One region of the Streptomyces sp. DSM 116793 genome, then DNA from elsewhere that is predicted to be linked to it. Evidence: predicted binding sites of a transcription regulator. Region 1 holds the regulator's gene; the other holds the start of a gene.
What was found. The regulator HspR, encoded in region 1, represses chaperone genes until heat shock. The targets are predictions, from matches to a motif close to TTGAGNNNNNNNNNCTCAA.
Positions count from the first base shown of each region.

Region 1 (8,905 bases):
GGAGCCGCCTCCGCCCCGGCCGGCGGCTTGCGGTGGCGTGCGCTCGGGCAGGCGCCGTTAGGTATAAGCGCCGTATAAAAGTTGAGTCCGCTCGACTCAGGTCTGTTGACTCACCCTTCTCGGTGAGGCATCCTTGAGTCCGATCCGCTCAATAAAGCTGGAGGAATCGAAATGGCACGTGCGGTCGGCATCGACCTGGGCACGACTAACTCCGTCGTCAGCGTTCTGGAGGGCGGTGAGCCCACCGTCATCACCAACGCCGAGGGCGCCAGGACCACGCCGTCCGTCGTCGCCTTCGCCAAGAACGGCGAGGTGCTCGTCGGCGAGGTCGCGAAGCGTCAGGCGGTCACCAACGTCGATAGGACGGTTCGGTCGGTCAAGCGCCACATGGGCACCGGCTGGAAGATCGACATCGACGACAAGGGCTTCAACCCCCAGCAGATCTCCGCCTTCATTCTGCAGAAGCTGAAGCGGGACGCGGAGGCCTACCTGGGCGAGAAGGTCACGGACGCCGTGATCACCGTCCCCGCGTACTTCAACGACTCCGAGCGCCAGGCCACCAAGGAGGCCGGCGAGATCGCGGGCCTGAACGTCCTGCGCATCGTCAACGAGCCCACGGCCGCCGCCCTGGCCTACGGCCTCGACAAGGACGACCAGACCATCCTGGTCTTCGACCTCGGTGGCGGTACCTTCGACGTCTCGCTGCTGGAGATCGGCGACGGCGTCGTCGAGGTGAAGGCCACCAACGGTGACAACCACCTGGGTGGTGACGACTGGGACCAGCGCATCGTCGACTACCTGGTCAAGCAGTTCTCGAACGGCCACGGCGTCGACCTGTCCAAGGACAAGATGGCGCTGCAGCGGCTCCGTGAGGCCGCGGAGAAGGCGAAGATCGAGCTGTCCTCGTCCACCGAGACGACCATCAACCTGCCGTACATCACGGCCTCCGCCGAGGGCCCGCTGCACCTGGACGAGCGCCTGACCCGCGCGCAGTTCCAGCAGCTCACGTCCGACCTCCTGGAGCGCTGCAAGACGCCGTTCCACAACGTCATCAAGGACGCGGGCATCCAGCTCGGCGAGATCGACCACGTCGTCCTGGTGGGTGGCTCCACCCGTATGCCGGCCGTCGCCGAGCTCGTCAAGGAGCTGACCGGCGGCAAGGAGGCCAACAAGGGCGTGAACCCGGACGAGGTCGTCGCCATCGGCGCCTCGCTCCAGGCCGGCGTCCTCAAGGGCGAGGTCAAGGACGTCCTGCTGCTCGACGTCACCCCGCTGTCCCTGGGTATCGAGACCAAGGGCGGCATCATGACGAAGCTGATCGAGCGGAACACCACGATCCCGACCAAGCGCTCGGAGATCTTCACCACCGCCGAGGACAACCAGCCGTCGGTGCAGATCCAGGTCTACCAGGGCGAGCGCGAGATCGCCGCGTACAACAAGAAGCTCGGCATGTTCGAGCTGACGGGCCTGCCGCCGGCGCCGCGCGGCGTGCCGCAGATCGAGGTCTCCTTCGACATCGACGCGAACGGCATCATGCACGTCACCGCGAAGGACCTCGGCACCGGCAAGGAGCAGAAGATGACCGTCACCGGCGGCTCCTCGCTGCCGAAGGACGAGGTCGACCGGATGCGCGAGGAGGCCGAGCGGTACGCGGAGGAGGACCACAAGCGCCGCGAGGCCGCCGAGACCCGTAACCAGGGCGAGCAGCTCGTGTACCAGACGGAGAAGTTCCTCAAGGACAACGAGGACAAGGTCCCCGGCGAGATCAAGACCGAGGTCGAGACCGCCGTCGGTGACCTCAAGGAGAAGCTGAAGGGCGACGACACGGCCGAGATCCGCACGGCCACCGAGAAGGTCGCCGCGGTCTCCCAGAAGCTGGGCCAGGCGATGTACGCCGACGCCCAGGCGGCCGGCGAGGGCGCGGGTGCCGCGGGTGGTGCCGGTGCCGGGCAGGCGAAGTCCGGTGATGGCGCTGACGCCGACGACGTCGTCGACGCCGAGATCGTCGACGAGGAGCGGAAGGACGGTGCCGCGTGACGGAGGAGACCCCGGGCTTCGACGAGCAGCACGAGCCCGCCGACGTCTCCTCCGGCGCCACCCCTGACGACGCCGAGCAGAAGGCCGCCGAGTCCTCCCAGGAGGGCGCGGCGGCCCCGGCCGGGGACGAGACGGCGGGGCTGCGGGCCCAGCTCGACCAGGTGCGCAGCGCGCTCGGCGAGCGCACCGGCGACCTCCAGAGGCTGCAGGCCGAGTTCCAGAACTACCGCCGCCGGGTCGAGCGGGACCGGGTGGCCGTCAAGGAGATCGCGATCGCGAACCTCCTGACGGAGCTGCTCCCGGTGCTGGACGACATCGGCCGCGCGCGGGAGCACGGCGAGCTGGTCGGCGGCTTCAAGTCGGTGGCCGAGTCGCTGGAGACGGTCGCCGCCAAGATGGGCCTCCAGCAGTTCGGCAAGGAGGGCGAGCCCTTCGACCCGACGGTCCACGAGGCCCTGATGCACAGTTACGCGCCGGACGTCACCGAGACCACGTGCGTGGCGATTCTGCAGCCTGGGTATCGGTTCGGCGAGCGCACCATCCGCCCCGCGCGGGTGGCGGTGGCCGAGCCCCAGCCCGGCGCGCAGAACGTCAAGCAGGAGAAGTCCGGCAAGCCGGGCAGGAGCGAGACGTCCGGTGAGCCGGGAGAGGCCTCGGCGGACGGCTCCACGGAAGGTTCGGAGGGGCAGAACGCCGACAGTAGGGACAGCGGTGGCCCGGACGAGGGCTGACATCGCCTACCGGCACACTGCTGCGCATCGGGCAGCAGACGAGAGGAAGGAGGGACGCCGGGGATGAGCACCAAGGACTTCATTGAGAAGGACTACTACAAGGTCCTCGGCGTCCCCAAGGACGCCACCGAAGCAGAGATCAAGAAGGCGTACCGCAAGCTCGCCCGGGAGAACCACCCGGACGCCAACAAGGGCAACGCCAGGGCGGAGGAGCGCTTCAAGGAGATCTCCGAGGCCAATGACGTGCTCGGCGACCCGAAGAAGCGCAAGGAGTACGACGAGGCCCGCACCCTGTTCGGGAACGGCGGCTTCCGCCCCGGCCCCGGCGGGACCGGCGGCAACTTCAACTTCGACCTGGGCGACCTCTTCGGCGGTGGCCCGGGCGGTGGCGCCGGCGGCTTCGGCGGCGGCCTGGGCGACGTCTTCGGCGGGCTCTTCAACCGCGGCGGCACCGGCACCGCGGGCGGCAGGGTGCAGCCCCGGCGCGGCCAGGACGTCGAGTCCGAGGTCACCCTGAGCTTCACGGAGGCCATCAACGGCGCGACGGTCCCGCTCAGGATGTCGTCCCAGGCCCCCTGCAAGGCCTGCTCCGGCACCGGCGACAAGAACGGCACACCGCGCGTCTGCCCGACCTGTGTCGGCACCGGCCAGGTCTCCCGCGGCGGCGGTGGCGGCTTCTCGCTCACCGACCCGTGCGTGGACTGCAAGGGCCGCGGCCTCATCGCCGAGGACCCCTGCGACGTCTGCAAGGGCTCGGGCCGCGCGAAGTCGTCGCGGACGATGCAGGTCCGCATCCCGGCGGGCGTCCTGGACGGGCAGCGGATCCGGCTGCGCGGCAAGGGCACGCCGGGCGAGCGGGGCGGCCCCGCCGGCGACCTGTACGTCGTGGTGCACGTCGACGCCCACCCGGTCTTCGGCCGCAGGGGCGACAACCTCACCGTCACCGTCCCGGTCACCTTCTCGGAGGCGGCGCTGGGCGGCGAGGTGAAGGTCCCCACCCTGGGCGGTCCCCCGGTCACCCTGAAGCTTCCCGAAGGCACCCCCAACGGGCGTACGATGCGCGCCCGCGGCAAGGGCGCGGTCCGCAAGGACGGCACCCGCGGCGACCTGCTCGTCACGGTGGAGGTCGTGGTACCGAAGGATGTGACAGGCAAGGCGCGGGACGCGCTGGAGGCGTATCGCAAGGCCACCGCGGGAGAGGATCCGCGGGCGGAGCTTTTCCAGGCCGCGAAGGGAGCTTGACGCATGGACGGCCGTCGCCGAAACCCGTACGAGCTGACCGAAGAGACGCCGGTGTACGTCATCTCGGTGGCGGCCCAGCTCAGTGGGCTGCACCCGCAGACCCTGCGGCAGTACGACCGCCTCGGGCTGGTGTCGCCGGACCGCACCGCGGGCCGCGGCCGCCGGTACTCGGCCCGTGACATCGAGTTGCTCCGCCAGGTGCAGCAGCTGTCGCAGGACGAGGGCATCAACCTCGCCGGCATCAAGCGGATCATCGAACTGGAGAACCAGGTCGCCGCTCTCCAGGCGCGCGTCGCGGAGCTTCAGGACGCGCTCGACGGTGCGGCGGCGGCCATGCGGCAGCGGGAGGCGGCGGTGCACGCCTCGTACCGGCGGGACCTCGTGCCGTACCAGGAGGTCCAGCAGACCAGTGCGCTGGTCGTGTGGCGGCCGAAGAAGTCCGAGTAGCGCCGGTGCCGGGGCGCGGTCGTCCGGATCACCACGCCGGTGGCCCGGGCGACCGGGCCGCCTCCTCCGGGGGCCGGGTGCGCCGTTCGCCGTGGCGGGTCGCGCCGTTCCCCGCGCCCCTCGGTGGGCGCCCTGGCCGTCGGGGTGCAGGGATGCGCCCCTCCGGGGGCGCGGGGAACGGCCTCAACCGTGCGGCGTGCCGCTCTTGATGTCCGCCAGGAGCGCGGCCAGTCCGTGCGGCGTGGCGATGAGCACAGTCCGCGGAGCGTCGCTTTCGCGAAGGCGTATCGTTCCGTCAGGGGCGACGGCGACATTCAGGCACTCGCCCTGGGGGCCACTGCTGAACGTCGACTTCTGCCAATGGAGTTCGGGCATCTGAGCCTTCCTACAACGTGTAGAGCAGGTGTTGGATAAGAGCGAGCGAATCCTTCACCGAATGCGCCTCGGGCGCGGACGATACGTTGATAGGAGCAAGGGCGTTCTCGGTTAGCAAGTCGAACAACGCGCTGTACCGTTCGAGATGGAAACTCTCGCCGAGGTACTGGTAGCCGATGGGCTGCTCCAGAGCCACGGTGCTCAGCCGGGGATTGCTGGGGATGATGTGCAGGAAATTCCCGCTGATGGCGGCGTACGCCTGGGCGCTGAACGGATAGACCTGGATCGTCACGTTGGGCAACTTGGAGAGCTCGACCAGCCGCAGCAGTTGCTCCCGCACCACTTGGGCGCCGCCGAAGCGTATCCGCAGCGCCGCCTCGTGGATGACGGCCCGTACCCGCGGCGGATTCTCGCCGGTGAGAATCCGCTGCCGTTCCATACGGAACCGCAAAGGCGCCTCGAAATTGTCGAAACCAAGGCCCGGGCTGTTGAAAATGGCCCGGGCGTACCCGGCGGTCTGGAAGAGTCCGGGAATGAAGAGCGACTGGTGCATTCGCACTTCCACAGCGTTCGCCTCCAGTTCGGCGAGGCTGAGGGCGTCCGTCACCATGGACCGCTTGTACGCGCTCCACCAGCCCTTACCCGAAGCTTCCGACATGGCCACCAGCGCATCCACGTAGGCCTTATCTGTGCATCCGTAAAGGTCGCAGAGGGCCCTGAGCCGCTCGGTCAGGATCGTCGTCTTCGCGGTTTCGATCTGGCTGAGCTGGGCGCGGCCCATCCCGATCCGTTCTGAGGCCTCGGCGGCGCTCAACCCGGCCTGTTCACGTAGATGTTTCAGCTCGAAACCAAGACGTCGCTGACGCTCGCTGATGGTGCTGCGCAATCCCACGGGGTACTCCTTGTCCGTCGATCAGAGTTTTCCCGGGGGTGGGGGAGTTCGTCCACCGATCCGTGTGAATGGCGTGCACAAAATAAACGCCGCCGGATGCGCGTCGGTGCGCCGAAGAAATCCGCCCCCGGGCGCGGGCGGCGGGACGGGCGCCGCTCCGTGCGGGGCGCCACCCTGCCACGTCGCCGTTTCCGCTTCAGCACGACGGGCCGGGGCACTGAAGGTGTGCACGGCAGTGGAGGCGTGCCCTCCCGCGGCGCACATCTCGTTGACTCCCGCGGCACAACCGGAACACCGCCCTCCCGCCTCCGCCGCATTGCCCGGGCACTTCGCCCGTTGCCACTGCATCCGGCGTCCCCGCGTCCGCGGCTCCGTGTCCCGTGTGCGTGCGTGCCCGTCTGTGTGTCCCGTGTCCCGTGTGCGTGCCCCGTACCCGTGCCCCGTGCCCGTGGCTAGACGTCCTGCTCCAGGATCCCCGACTGCCCGATGCGGTAGCCGAGCTGGGCGCGGCTGCTGGTGCCGAGGATGCCGGCGAGTTTGGCGATGTGCACGCGCACCGTGCGGACGTTCATCGCCAGGCGCAGGGCGATCTTGTCGTCCGTGAGGCCCTCGATCAGCAGTGCGGCGATGGCGCGCTGCCGGGCGGTGACGCCCCCCACGGCGGGTGTCCGCGGGGCGGTGCTCGGCCACATGGGGGTGGCGAGGTCCCATAACCGGTCGAAGGTGGTGGCCAGGTAGGTGACCAGCGCCGGGTGGCGGACCACCAGGGCGGCGCTGCGGTCGGAGTTGGCCGGCACGAAGGCCACCCGGCGGTCGAAGATCACCAGGCGCTCCGTGACCTCGTTCAGGGTGCGCACCTGCACGTCGCCGTGCAGTTGCTCGTAGTGGGCGAGGACTTCGGGCGAGTGCCGGGAGGTGTGCTGGTAGAGGGCGCGCATCCGGGCGCCGCGGTCCAGCAGCGCCTGCTCGCCGGGCCGCACCCGGCTCAGCAGGGTGGGCGGGCGCCGGCCACCGGGCTGCACGGTGAGGGCCTCCTCGGACGACTCGTACGTGGCCTGCCTGATGGCCGCGTTGATCGGCTGGAGGCCCCGCAGCACGGTGATCGCGGCCTGGTCCTGCACCAGGGCCTGCTCGGCGGCGATCGCCATGAGCGGCTGGAACGCCTCGGCGAGCGCCATCTCGCTGCGCCGCCGGCGCTCGATGTCGGCCTCGAAGGTGTGCAGCAGCCGGGGCAGCGCGAGTGAGGGGGCGGTGGGGCGCAGCCAGCGCATGCCCTCGCCGTCCGGGTAGAGCAGGCCCAGCTCGACGGCGCAGGGGGCGGTGCCGGCGTCCGCCAGGGGCACGCGGCCCTCCCGGAGGGCGCGTGTGTACAGGTCCATACCCGCCGCGCACACCGGCTCGCCGGGAGTGTGCGGATGGCTCTGCTCGGTCACGGACCGCTCTCCTGCCGGGACGTGCACGGGCCGGTCACCGGCCCGCGGAGGGCCGCCTCTCCGGTCCTCGTGGGCCGCTGGTCGTCATGGCCGGCCGTGGGCCACCGGCGGTCGTGAACGGCAGCGGGGCGCCCGCCGTCGCGGCCGGGCGGGGGTCACTGGTCGTTCTCCAGGATCCCCGATCGTGCGATGAGGTAGCCGAGCTGTGCTCTGCTGCCGCTGCCGAGGGCGGCGGCGAGCTTCGCTATGTGCGCCCGGCACGTGCGTACGTTCATGCCGAGACGCCGGGCGATGGCCTCGTCGACATGCCCCTCGACGAGGAGCTTGGCGATCGTCCGCTGGACGCCGGTGATGCCGTCCGGCGTGGGATCGTACGGCACTTCCTCCAGCAGGGGGACGCCGCGTCGCCACAGTTGCTCGAAGACCTTGATCAGGTAGCTGACGAGGCCGGGGTGGCGGAGCTCCAGCGCGAAGTCGGGCTGGTCGCCCGCGGGGATGAAGGCCACGGTGTCGTCGCAGATGATCAGGCGCTCTATGAGCTCCTCCAGGGTGCGTATCTGCACCCGGCCGTCGGCCATCTGGTCGACGTAGGCCAGCGTGCCCTGGCTGTGCCGGACGGTGTGCTGGTAGAGGGTGCGGATACGGACGCCGCGGGCCGTCAACGGGCGGTCGCGCTCCAAGGCCTGATTCAGTATGTGCTCACTGCGCCGGCCGCCCGGCTGGACCGTCAGCATCTCCGTTCTGCACTCGGCCGTGGCCAGGTTCAGAGCTGCGTTGATGCGGTCCAGGCCCTCCAGGACGGTGATCGAGTGGGTGGGCGCGGGGGTCTGGGCGCTCAGAGCCATGAAAGGCTCGAATGATTCGGTCAGTTCGATGGACAGCCGGCGCTTGTCCAGGATCTCCCGTTCCAGGGGGTGGAGCCGTTGGGCGAGGGCCACGGAGGGCGGCACGGGGCGCAGCCAGTTCGGATCGTCCGGATCCGGGTGCAGCAGGGCGAAGTCGAGGAGGCAGGGTGCCGCCTCCACCTCCGCCCGGGCGATGCGACCGGCGCTGAGTGCGCTCGCGTAGAGCTGCGCCCCCTCGTCGCACAGTTCGGCCAGCGAGTGGGGATGTGTCGGCTTTGTGGAAGTAATAGGCATTTCTCCACCCCCCAGGGTCCTGAACGTGCAAGAACATGATGCATCGCTCCTGTGGCATTGACGTGCCTGAATGAGCCATCGTCTTGTTGCACCGGGGGAGATGACTTCACCAAGTGAGGACGAAGCCGACTATGTACACGAGATTGCTTCGCGGGGTACTTGCGACCGCTTTCTCCACGGTCGTGGCTTTTGGGGCACTCAGTGTCGTGGGTGATTCCCAGGCCAAGGCTCCGGCGCGCCAGGTCGGCGCCGGTTCGGTACAGGCGGCTCCTGCTGACAGCGGCTGGGGTCTCCACGTTCTCCCCGCCGACAGCGGCTGGGGTGCCACGCCCGCGGACAGTGGGTGGGGCAACGTTGTCCGGGCGCTCCCCGCGGACAGCGGCTGGGGCATGCGCGTCGAGACGACCCCGGCCGACAGCGGCTGGGGTGTCGCACCCGCGGACAGCGGCTGGGGCAGCACGGACGCCGTGGCCTACGACAGCGGCTGGGGCAACTCCACCGGTTCGGTGAACGCATGACCACCCCTCCCGACGATCGTTCCTTCCGGCGCGAGATGGCCACCGCCTACCGCTCCGGGTGGCACTTCATCGACCTCGTCACGGCGATCCC
Region 1 covers NZ_CM170494.1:4,235,496-4,244,400, reverse strand. The annotation lists gene dnaK (molecular chaperone DnaK) at 172-2,037, shown strand; gene grpE (nucleotide exchange factor GrpE) at 2,034-2,768, shown strand; gene dnaJ (molecular chaperone DnaJ) at 2,832-4,010, shown strand; gene ACSMXW_RS16335 (heat shock protein transcriptional repressor HspR) at 4,014-4,457, shown strand; gene ACSMXW_RS16330 (DUF397 domain-containing protein) at 4,641-4,832, opposite strand; gene ACSMXW_RS16325 (helix-turn-helix domain-containing protein) at 4,843-5,724, opposite strand; gene ACSMXW_RS16320 (helix-turn-helix transcriptional regulator) at 6,177-7,157, opposite strand; gene ACSMXW_RS16315 (helix-turn-helix transcriptional regulator) at 7,313-8,296, opposite strand; gene ACSMXW_RS16310 (hypothetical protein) at 8,503-8,814, shown strand; gene ACSMXW_RS16305 (hypothetical protein) at 8,811-8,905, shown strand, end outside.

Region 2 (8,905 bases), 2.3 Mb from region 1:
GATGCGGCAGCCGCGGGACGATTCGGCCACCCCGATCTGGCCGCCGTGCAGATCCACCGCCCAGCGCGCGATGGCCAGGCCCAGGCCTGTCCCGCCGTCGCTGCCGGGGCCGTGTGAGCCGCTGGGACCCCGGTGGCTGCCGCGGTTGAAGCGCTCGAAGACCCGGTGCCACTCGGAGCGCGGGATGCCGGGACCCTCGTCGAGCACCTCCAGGTTCAGCGACTGGGGGCCCGCCCCGCGCCGCGCCCTGACTGTCACCCGGCCGTGCGGGGGGCTGTGCTTGACGGCGTTGTCGATCAGGTTGGCCACCACCTGGTGGATCCGCTCGGGGTCGGCGTGCGCGGTCAGCTCGGGCGGTGAGACGTCCAGGTGCAGATGGACGTCCGTACGGGTGTGGCTGCCGGACCCCGAGGCGATCCCGGCGCGGGCCGAGGCGATCATGTTCGCCTCCTTCAGCACCCCGGACAGGTAGGGCCACACCTCGAAGCGGCGCGCCTTCAACGGGACGACACCGTTGTCGAGCCGCGACAGGTCGAGCAGGGTCTCGACCAGCCGGCCCAGCCGCTCGGTCTGCTTCAGGGCGGTCCGCATGGTCTCCGGGTCGGCCGCGGAGACGCCGTCCACGACGTTCTCCAGGACGGCGCGGAGCGCGGCGATGGGGGTGCGCAGCTCGTGTGAGACATTCGCCACCAGCTCTTTGCGCTGCTGGTCCTGCGCCTCCAGGTCGTCGGCCATCCGGTTGATCGTGGAGGCCAGGTCGCCCAGTTCGTCGCGCCGGCTGTCACCGCGCACCCTGCGGGTGTAGTCGCCGTGCGAGATCGCGCGGGCCACGGTGTTCATCTCGTCGAGCGGCGACGTCAGGGAGTGCGCCACGAACTGGGTGATCAGCAGGGTCGCTATCACCGAGAAGACCGTGATGAAGCGCAACTCGGTCTCGGTGCGCACGGCGATCATCAGCAGACCCGTGGTGATGAACACCGAGACGACGACGAGCATGCCGAGCTTGGTCTTCACGGAGAACGGGCGCACCCCCGACGCCCAGAGGATCACCTTGCGGGTGTCGCGCGCCACGTCGAGGCCTGCCGCGCGCAGCGCGCGTGCCCGCGCCTCGTCCGCCTCGCGCGCCCGCTCGGCGGCGCGGCGCTCCCGCGCGGCCTGCCGCCGCCCGGCCTGCCGGGCGGCCGCGGCCCTGAGGTCCCGTCCACGGGCCTGCACGCGCGCGCGTGCCCGGTTCAGTGCCCGCATACGCGCGCGTGCGCGGCTCAGTGCCCGCATACGCGCGCGCGCCCGGCCGGCCGCACCGCCCCGGGCGGTGCCCGGGGTGTCGCGGCCGGGGCCCGTGCTGTCGTCCGTGCCGCTGGTCCTGCTGATCCCGCTCATCGCGCCGTCCCGCCGGGACCTCTCATGGGGTGGGTGTCTCCAGGGCGTAGCCCACGCCGTGCACGGTGCGGATGCGCTCGGCGCCGATCTTGCGGCGCAGCGCCTTGATGTGGCTGTCGACGGTCCGGGTGCCGGAGGCGTCGGCCCAGTCCCACACCTCGGCGAGGAGCTGCTCGCGGGAGAGCACCGCGCGCGGGGTGTTCGCCAGGCACACCAGGAGGTCGAACTCCGTGGGCGTGAGGTGGACGTCCTCGCTGCGCACCCGCACCCGCCGCTGGGCGTGGTCGATCTCCAGTTCGCCGAGCCGGAGGATGCCGCTGCGGGGGGTGGTGGCGGCCAGCGCGGCGCGCTCCACGCGGCGCAGCAGCACATGCACCCGGGCGGCCAGCTCGCGCATCGAGAACGGCTTGGTCATGTAGTCGTCGGCGCCGACGCCCAGCCCGACGAGCATGTCCGTCTCGTCGTCGCGGGCGGTGAGCATCAGCACCGGCACCGGCCGCTGGGCCTGCACGCGGCGGCAGACCTCCAGGCCGTCGAACCCGGGCAGCATGATGTCCAGGATCAGCAGGTCGGGCTGCCATGCCTCGGCCGTGTCCACGGCGGCCGGCCCGTCGGCCGCCGTCTGCACCAGGAACCCCTCGGCGCGCAGCCGGGCGGAGATGGCCTCGACGATCGTCGGGTCGTCCTCTACGACGAGGACGCGGCGCTGTGCGCCGGTGGCCGCCGTGGTGCCGTTGTGGGAGGTGTGTGTCTGCTCCATCGCCCCGCCCCTGACTGTTGCTATTCGGAATCGTGGGGGTGATCCCAACCGTGCGGTTGACGCTTGAATGATCCATGCGCCGGTCAGCAGCGTACGGAATGAACCGTGCCGCGGCTATCCAGGCCCGACCGCGAGGTGCACCACGTCGGGAACGCCCCGGGCAACGGGGACCTCTTTGGTGTGCACCCGCCGGAAGTCGGCACGTCGCAGGGCCGCTTCGAAGTCGGGCGAGGGTTGCGCGGACCATACAGCAAGGACGCCGCCGGGCGTGAGCCGGGCCCGGCAGGCGGCCAGTCCCGCAGGGGTGTAGAGGCTCTCGTTGTTCTCGGTGACGGTCCAGCCGGGGCCGTTGTCGATGTCCAGGCACAGCGCGTCGTAGCGGGCGTCCGACTCGTGGACGTGGGCGACGAGATCGGCGTGCAGCACCTCGGTACGGGGGTCGGCGAGGGCCGCACCGGAGAGCGCGGCGAGCGGGGCGCCGGCGGTGTGCGGGCCGCCGTCCGCGGGGGACGGGACCGTCCCGGCGGTCTCTCCGGAGGCATGCAGGCCGTGCCAGTTGATGATGGCCTCCTCGCGTTCCACGACCGTGATCCGGCCCCAGCGGGGGTCGGCCGCGGCGTGTGCGAGCGAGAATCCGACGCCGAGTCCGCCGATGAGCACGGCGGGTTCGGGACGCCCGTCGAGCGCTTCCAGGGCGGCGTCGACGAGCAGCCGCTCCGAGCGGCCGTCCGACGTGTCCATCAGGAAGCAGCCGTTGGCGATGATCTGCAACAGGTCGCCCTGCCGCCGCAACACCACTTCGCCGTACGGCCCGTCACGCCGATCCACCACCACGGCACCGCCGTCACCGCCGGACCGTGCTCTCTGGGAGACCGTCTCACGCATGTCGTACGGGGCGTGCATGCCCCCATCTTGCCATTGCCACCCGACCGACGGTCACCACGAACGGTGTGGGGGAACGCGTGCGGCCAACGCCACCACGAACTCCGTGGCAAGGCCATGCGGCCAACGGCGCCCCGAGAGGGGCGGCAGCCCCTGCCGCCGCACCCACCGGCAGGCGACTTCCGGAGCCACCGGCAGGCGACTTCCGGATCCATCGGCAGACGGCACCCCACCGGCACGTGGGCCCCCGGGGCCACCGGCAGGTGGCAGGGACCGCACGGCAGGGCGGTGCGGGCCGCGGGGCGGCCCCTCAGCCCGCCGCCGGCGACCACACCCACGGCGTGGTGGTGGTCACCGCGTGAAACCCGAGGCGCCGCAGAATGGGCGCACTGTCGTCGGACGCGTCCACCTGGAGGTACCGCACCCCGCGCTCCGCGGCGAGCCCCGCCCGCGCAGCGACCAGCGCCCGGTACACCCCGCGGCCGCGCCACGCGGCGAGCGTCGAACCGCCCCACAGGCACGCGAACTCGGTGCCCGCCCGGAAGACCAGCCAGGCCGCCGAGACGACCTCCCCGCCCGCCTCGGCCACCAGCACGGCGATCTCGTCGGGCGCCGCGGCGACCCGGCCGATCAGGTCCTCGCCGAGCCAGGTCATGTCCTGGTCCCAGACGGCGCTCTCCATGGCGGCGATGCGGCGCATGTCGGCGTCGGCCGTGACCCGCCGCAGGGTGACGCCCTCCGGCGGCATCGAGCCGGCGGCCAACGTGTCGGTGGTGCCGATGAGCACCGTCTCCCGGTCCTCGGGTGCGAAGCCCGCCGCGCGCAGCCGTTCGGTGAGGTCGGCAGGTCGGTCGTGGCCCCGGACCTTCCACTCGACCGCCTCGCCCCGCGCGGCGAAGAAGTCCCGCTGCCGGGCGATCAGGCGGTCGAGGACGGCACCCTCGACGCCCAGCTCGGCGGGCCCGCTGACAAAGCCGCGGTACTGCCCGACGACACGGGTCAGCGGCCCGTCGGCCTCGGCTTGCACGCCCACGGGGAGGTTCGGCCCGACGCCGCGCATCTGCTCGTCGTAGGCCGCAAGGAGAACATCGGTTTCCGTCACCTGCGGTACGCAACGGCACGCGCGGGCGCGGCGCAAGCGCTTTTCTCGCGGTGCTGTCTCGCGGTGCTGTCTCGCGGTGCTGTCTCGCGGTGCGGTCTTCCGGGACGGTCTTCCGGGACGGTCCACCGTGCGCTTCCACGGGGCGGGTCTCACGGGGCGGACACGCCCCGCCCCGCCGCCGTGCCGCCCCCCGCGCCGGTCTCCGCGGCCTCCGCGGCCTCCGCGGCCTCCGCGGCCGCCGTGTCCGGCTCGCGGCTGAGTCCGGCCCACCGGTCCAGTTCCGCCAGCCTGTGCTGCTCGGCGGTCCGGATGCGGTCGAGCGCGTCGGTGCCGAGCGGCAGCCAGAGGGGCGGCTCGGGCAGGTCGATGACGTTCAGCAGGACGCCGACCGCCTGCTCCGGCGTGGCGCCGTACGCCGTCTCCGGGTCTGCGAACCGCTCCAGCATGGGGGCCATGAGCCGGGCGTACGGGGCGCTGGGCGGCGTCCGGGTCATCGCGGACGCGAGCGTGGTGGCCATGGAGCCGGGCTCCACGATCGTGACCTTCACGCCGAACGGCCGGCCCTCCAGGGCGAGTGCCTCCGAGTAGCCCTCCAGGGCGAACTTCGCCGTGACGTAGGCGCCGAGGCCCGCGGCGGGCGCGAGCCGGCCGCTGACGGACGAGATCTGCACCAGGTGGCCGCCGCCCTGGGCGCGCAGCACCGGCAGGGCCGCCTTCGACACGTGGACGGCGCCCCACAGGTTGGTCTCCAACTGCTCCCGGAAGTCGGCCTGCGAGACGTCCTCGATGGCGCCGAGGCGGGACTGGCCGGCGTTGTTCACCACCACGTCCAGCCGGCCGAAGGCCTCGACGGCCGCGGTGACGGCACGCTCGGCGGCGTCCGGGTCCGTGACGTCCAGGGCGGCCGTGCGGGCCGTCCCGGGATGGCGCTCGGCGAGGTCGCGCACGGCTTCCGGATCCCGGGCGGTGGCCAGCACCCGGTGGCCGGCGGCCAGTGCCGCCTCCGCCAGGGCCCGGCCGAGCCCGCGCGAGCTCCCGGTGATCAGCAGGGTCTTCGGCATGGCACGTCTCCAGACGGGCGAGAGGACGAGGGAGGGTGGCGATAAGTAAATACTTACTTATCGCCCGGCCGCAACGCAAGGCGTCCACCGCGCCGCCACGCGGGTGACCATCGCGCCGCCGTGCGGGGCGACCGCCGCGACGCCACGCAATGCGTCCATCCCGGGCCGGCCTAGATGAACCACCCGTACCGCGCAAGACACCCCTTACGCATACGTACAGGACCCACCTGATCGCTCACAGCGAACGCGCCTAAGGCTCGGGAACAACTGGGGGCTCATGTGCATTGAGCCCACATAGCTCAACTTGACTGCCGAAGGGGAGATCATGGCTGCTGAGTCCACCGGCGCTGCCACACTGCTGGCCCTGCCCGTGCTGCCGCTCGACGACGAGGTCGTGCTGCCCGGAATGGTGGTCCCGCTGGACCTCAACGACAACGACGTGCGCGCCGCCGTGGAAGCCGCACAGGCCGCCGCCCGATCGCAGCCCGGCAAGCCGAAGGTGCTGCTGGTGCCGCGGATCGACGGGACGTACGCGGGCACCGGTGTGCTCGGCACCGTCGAGCAGGTCGGCCGGCTGGCCGACGGCGACCCCGGGGCGCTGATCCGCGGTCGGTCGCGGGTGAAGATCGGCGCGGGCACCACCGGCCCCGGCGCGGCCCTCTGGGTGGAGGGCACCCGGGTCGAGGAGACCGTCCCCGACCCGCTGCCCGGTGCCGTCACCGAACTGATCAAGGAGTACAAGGCCCTCGCCACCGCGTGGCTGCGCAAGCGCGGCGCGTGGCAGATCGTGGACCGCGTCCAGCAGATCGACGACGTGTCCCAGCTCGCCGACAACTCCGGTTACTCACCGTTCCTGTCCACGCAGCAGAAGGTGCAGCTGCTGGAGACCGGCGACCCGGTCGCCCGGCTGAAGCTCGCCACGGAGCAGCTCCGTGAGCACCTCGCCGAGCAGGACGTCGCCGAGTCCATCGCCAAGGACGTCCAGGAGGGCGTCGACAAGCAGCAGCGGGAGTTCCTGCTGCGCCGGCAGCTGGAGGCCGTCCGCAAGGAGCTGCGCGAGCTGAACGGCGACGGCGGCGAGGACGAGTCCGACGACTACCGCACGCGCGTGGAGGCCGCCGACCTTCCCGAGAAGGTCCGTGAGGCCGCGCTCAAGGAGGTCGAGAAGCTGGAGCGGTCCAGCGACCAGAGCCCGGAGGGCTCCTGGATCCGCACCTGGCTCGACACCGTCCTGGAGCTGCCGTGGAACGAGCGCACCGAGGACGCCTACGACATCCAGGGCGCCCAGGCCGTGCTCGACGCCGAGCACGCCGGCCTTGAGGACGTGAAGGAGCGCATCACCGAGTACCTGGCGGTCCGCAAGCGGCGCGCCGACCGGGGCCTCGGCGTGGTCGGCGGGCGCCGCGGGGGCGCGGTGCTGGCCCTGGTCGGCCCGCCCGGCGTCGGCAAGACCTCGCTGGGCGAGTCCGTGGCGCACGCCATGGGCCGCAAGTTCGTCCGCGTCGCGCTCGGCGGCGTCCGGGACGAGGCGGAGATCCGCGGCCACCGGCGCACCTACGTGGGCGCGCTGCCGGGCCGTATCGTCCGTGCCATCAAGGAGGCCGGGTCGATGAACCCGGTGGTCCTGCTGGACGAGGTCGACAAGGTCGGCTCCGACTTCCGGGGCGACCCCGCGGCCGCCCTCCTGGAGGTCCTGGACCCGGCGCAGAACCACACCTTCAGGGACCACTACCTGGAGGTCGAGCTGGACCTCAGCGACGTGGTCTTCCTCGCCACGGCGAACGTCCTGGAGGCGATTCCCGAGGCGCTGCTCGACCGCATGGAGCTGGTCACGCTCGACGGCTACACGGAGGACGAGAAGGTCGTCATCGCCCGTGACCACCTGCTCCCGCGCCAGCTGGAGCGGGCGGGCCTGAAGGCGGACGAGGTGGTGCTGGAGGAGGGCGCGCTGCGCAAGCTCGCCGGCGAGTACACCCGTGAGGCCGGCGTGCGGAACCTGGAGCGCTCCATAGGCCGGCTGCTGCGCAAGGTCGCGGCCCGGCACGAGCTGGGCGAGCAGGAGCTGCCGCTCACCGTGACCGACGCCGACCTGCGCGGCCTGATCGGCCGGCCGCACCACGTGCCCGAGTCCGCCCAGGACCCGGCCGAGCGCCGCACCGCGGTGCCGGGCGTGGCCACCGGGCTCGCGGTCACCGGCGCGGGCGGCGACGTGCTCTACGTGGAGGCGTCGCTCGCCGACCCGGAGACGGGCGCGGCGGGGCTGACGCTGACCGGCCAGCTGGGCGACGTGATGAAGGAGTCCGCGCAGATCGCGCTCTCGTTCCTGCGCTCGCGCGGCGCGGAGCTGGAGCTGCCCGTGGCCGACCTGAAGGAGCGCGGCGTGCACATCCACTTCCCGGCGGGTGCGGTGCCGAAGGACGGCCCGAGCGCGGGCATCACCATGACGACCGCCCTCGCCTCGCTCCTCAGCGGGCGCCTGGTCCGTACGGACGTGGCGATGACCGGTGAGGTGTCGCTGACCGGCCGGGTGCTGCCCATCGGCGGCGTGAAGCAGAAGCTGCTCGCGGCGCACCGGGCGGGCATCACGACGGTCGTGATCCCGAAGCGGAACGAGCCCGACCTGGACGACGTCCCCGCCGAGGTGCTGGAGAAGCTCGACGTGCACACCGTCACGGACGTCCGCCAGGTGCTGGAGCTCGCGCTGTCGCCCGCGACGAGCGACCACGTGGAGCAGCTGCCGCTGGCGGCCTGACGGCACCCGGCGCGGTGGCACCCGGCGCGGTGGCACCCGCCGCGGCGCCTGTGTCGCGGCGCCGGTGCCGCCTCCGCGGGTGCGCCCGCGCAGGCTGCGCCCGGTGTGGTGCACCCGGTGGCCGGTTCCTCGCAGGAGCCGGCCACCGGGGCGTTCGGGGGAGGGGTGCGCCGCTCAGCCGTTGGCGAGCGCCTGGACGCGATCCAGTGCGCCGTTGAAGTGGTCGTGGTCGCCGACCGTGGGGCCCGGCGAGGTGTACCGCCAGATGGTGCAGAAGCCCCAGCCGGCCGGGAGCCGGCCCACGTCGCTCGCGTAGCGGGCGGTCGCCGGCGGGTTGGCGGCCCCGGACGCACCGGAGTTGCCGGTGCGCTCGGTCCACCAGTCCGCCTCGGTGTAGATCACCGCGTCCCTTCCGGTGAGCGACCGGTACGTGCCGAGGAGCCCCGGTGCGCGGGAAGATCGCAGACGTCTTCCGGTGACTGCCGGCTGGGCCGGGTGGGAGTCGTGGGGGGAGGAGCGCGGCGTACGGGGCCGCACCGACTGTCTTGTCGGTGGCATGCCACGCCGCAGACTCTACGCACGTAGAACCCAAGGGGGAAGGGGGGTGTGAGGCTGTCGTTGGTCTACTCCTGCGGAATACTGGCCGAGCTGCGGCGAAGACCGTGTCCCGCAGAAACTTTCAACAGCCGGGAAACGCCGGACGCCGGGAACGACAGCGGGAACAGCGAGAACGCGAAAATGCAGGGCATGGGTGCTGACGTGCACAGGAACGGAAACGACGAGGGGCGCGCCGTGGCAGCCGGGGTGCCGGAAAACGGAGTCGATCGGGAATTCCTCGCCCTGGAAAGGGAGCTGACGGTATTCCTGCGGCGCGCCCGGGCCTCGTCGGGCGAGATGGCCCGCGCCGTCCACCCGGACCTGGAGCCGGCGGCGTACGGCCTGCTGGTCTGCCTGGAGGAGGGCGGGCA
Region 2 covers NZ_CM170494.1:6,506,048-6,514,952, forward strand. The annotation lists gene ACSMXW_RS25570 (HAMP domain-containing sensor histidine kinase) at 1-1,071, opposite strand, end outside; gene ACSMXW_RS25575 (response regulator transcription factor) at 1,403-2,140, opposite strand; gene ACSMXW_RS25580 (spermidine synthase family protein) at 2,255-3,025, opposite strand; gene ACSMXW_RS25585 (GNAT family N-acetyltransferase) at 3,333-4,124, opposite strand; gene ACSMXW_RS25590 (SDR family NAD(P)-dependent oxidoreductase) at 4,274-5,185, opposite strand; gene lon (endopeptidase La) at 5,511-7,937, shown strand; partial or broken gene ACSMXW_RS25600 (GH25 family lysozyme) at 8,112-8,375, opposite strand; gene ACSMXW_RS25605 (MarR family winged helix-turn-helix transcriptional regulator) at 8,685-8,905, shown strand, end outside.
Region 2: lon (endopeptidase La) is a predicted target of HspR. The motif match lies at 5,470-5,488, and genes of this name have one in related genera.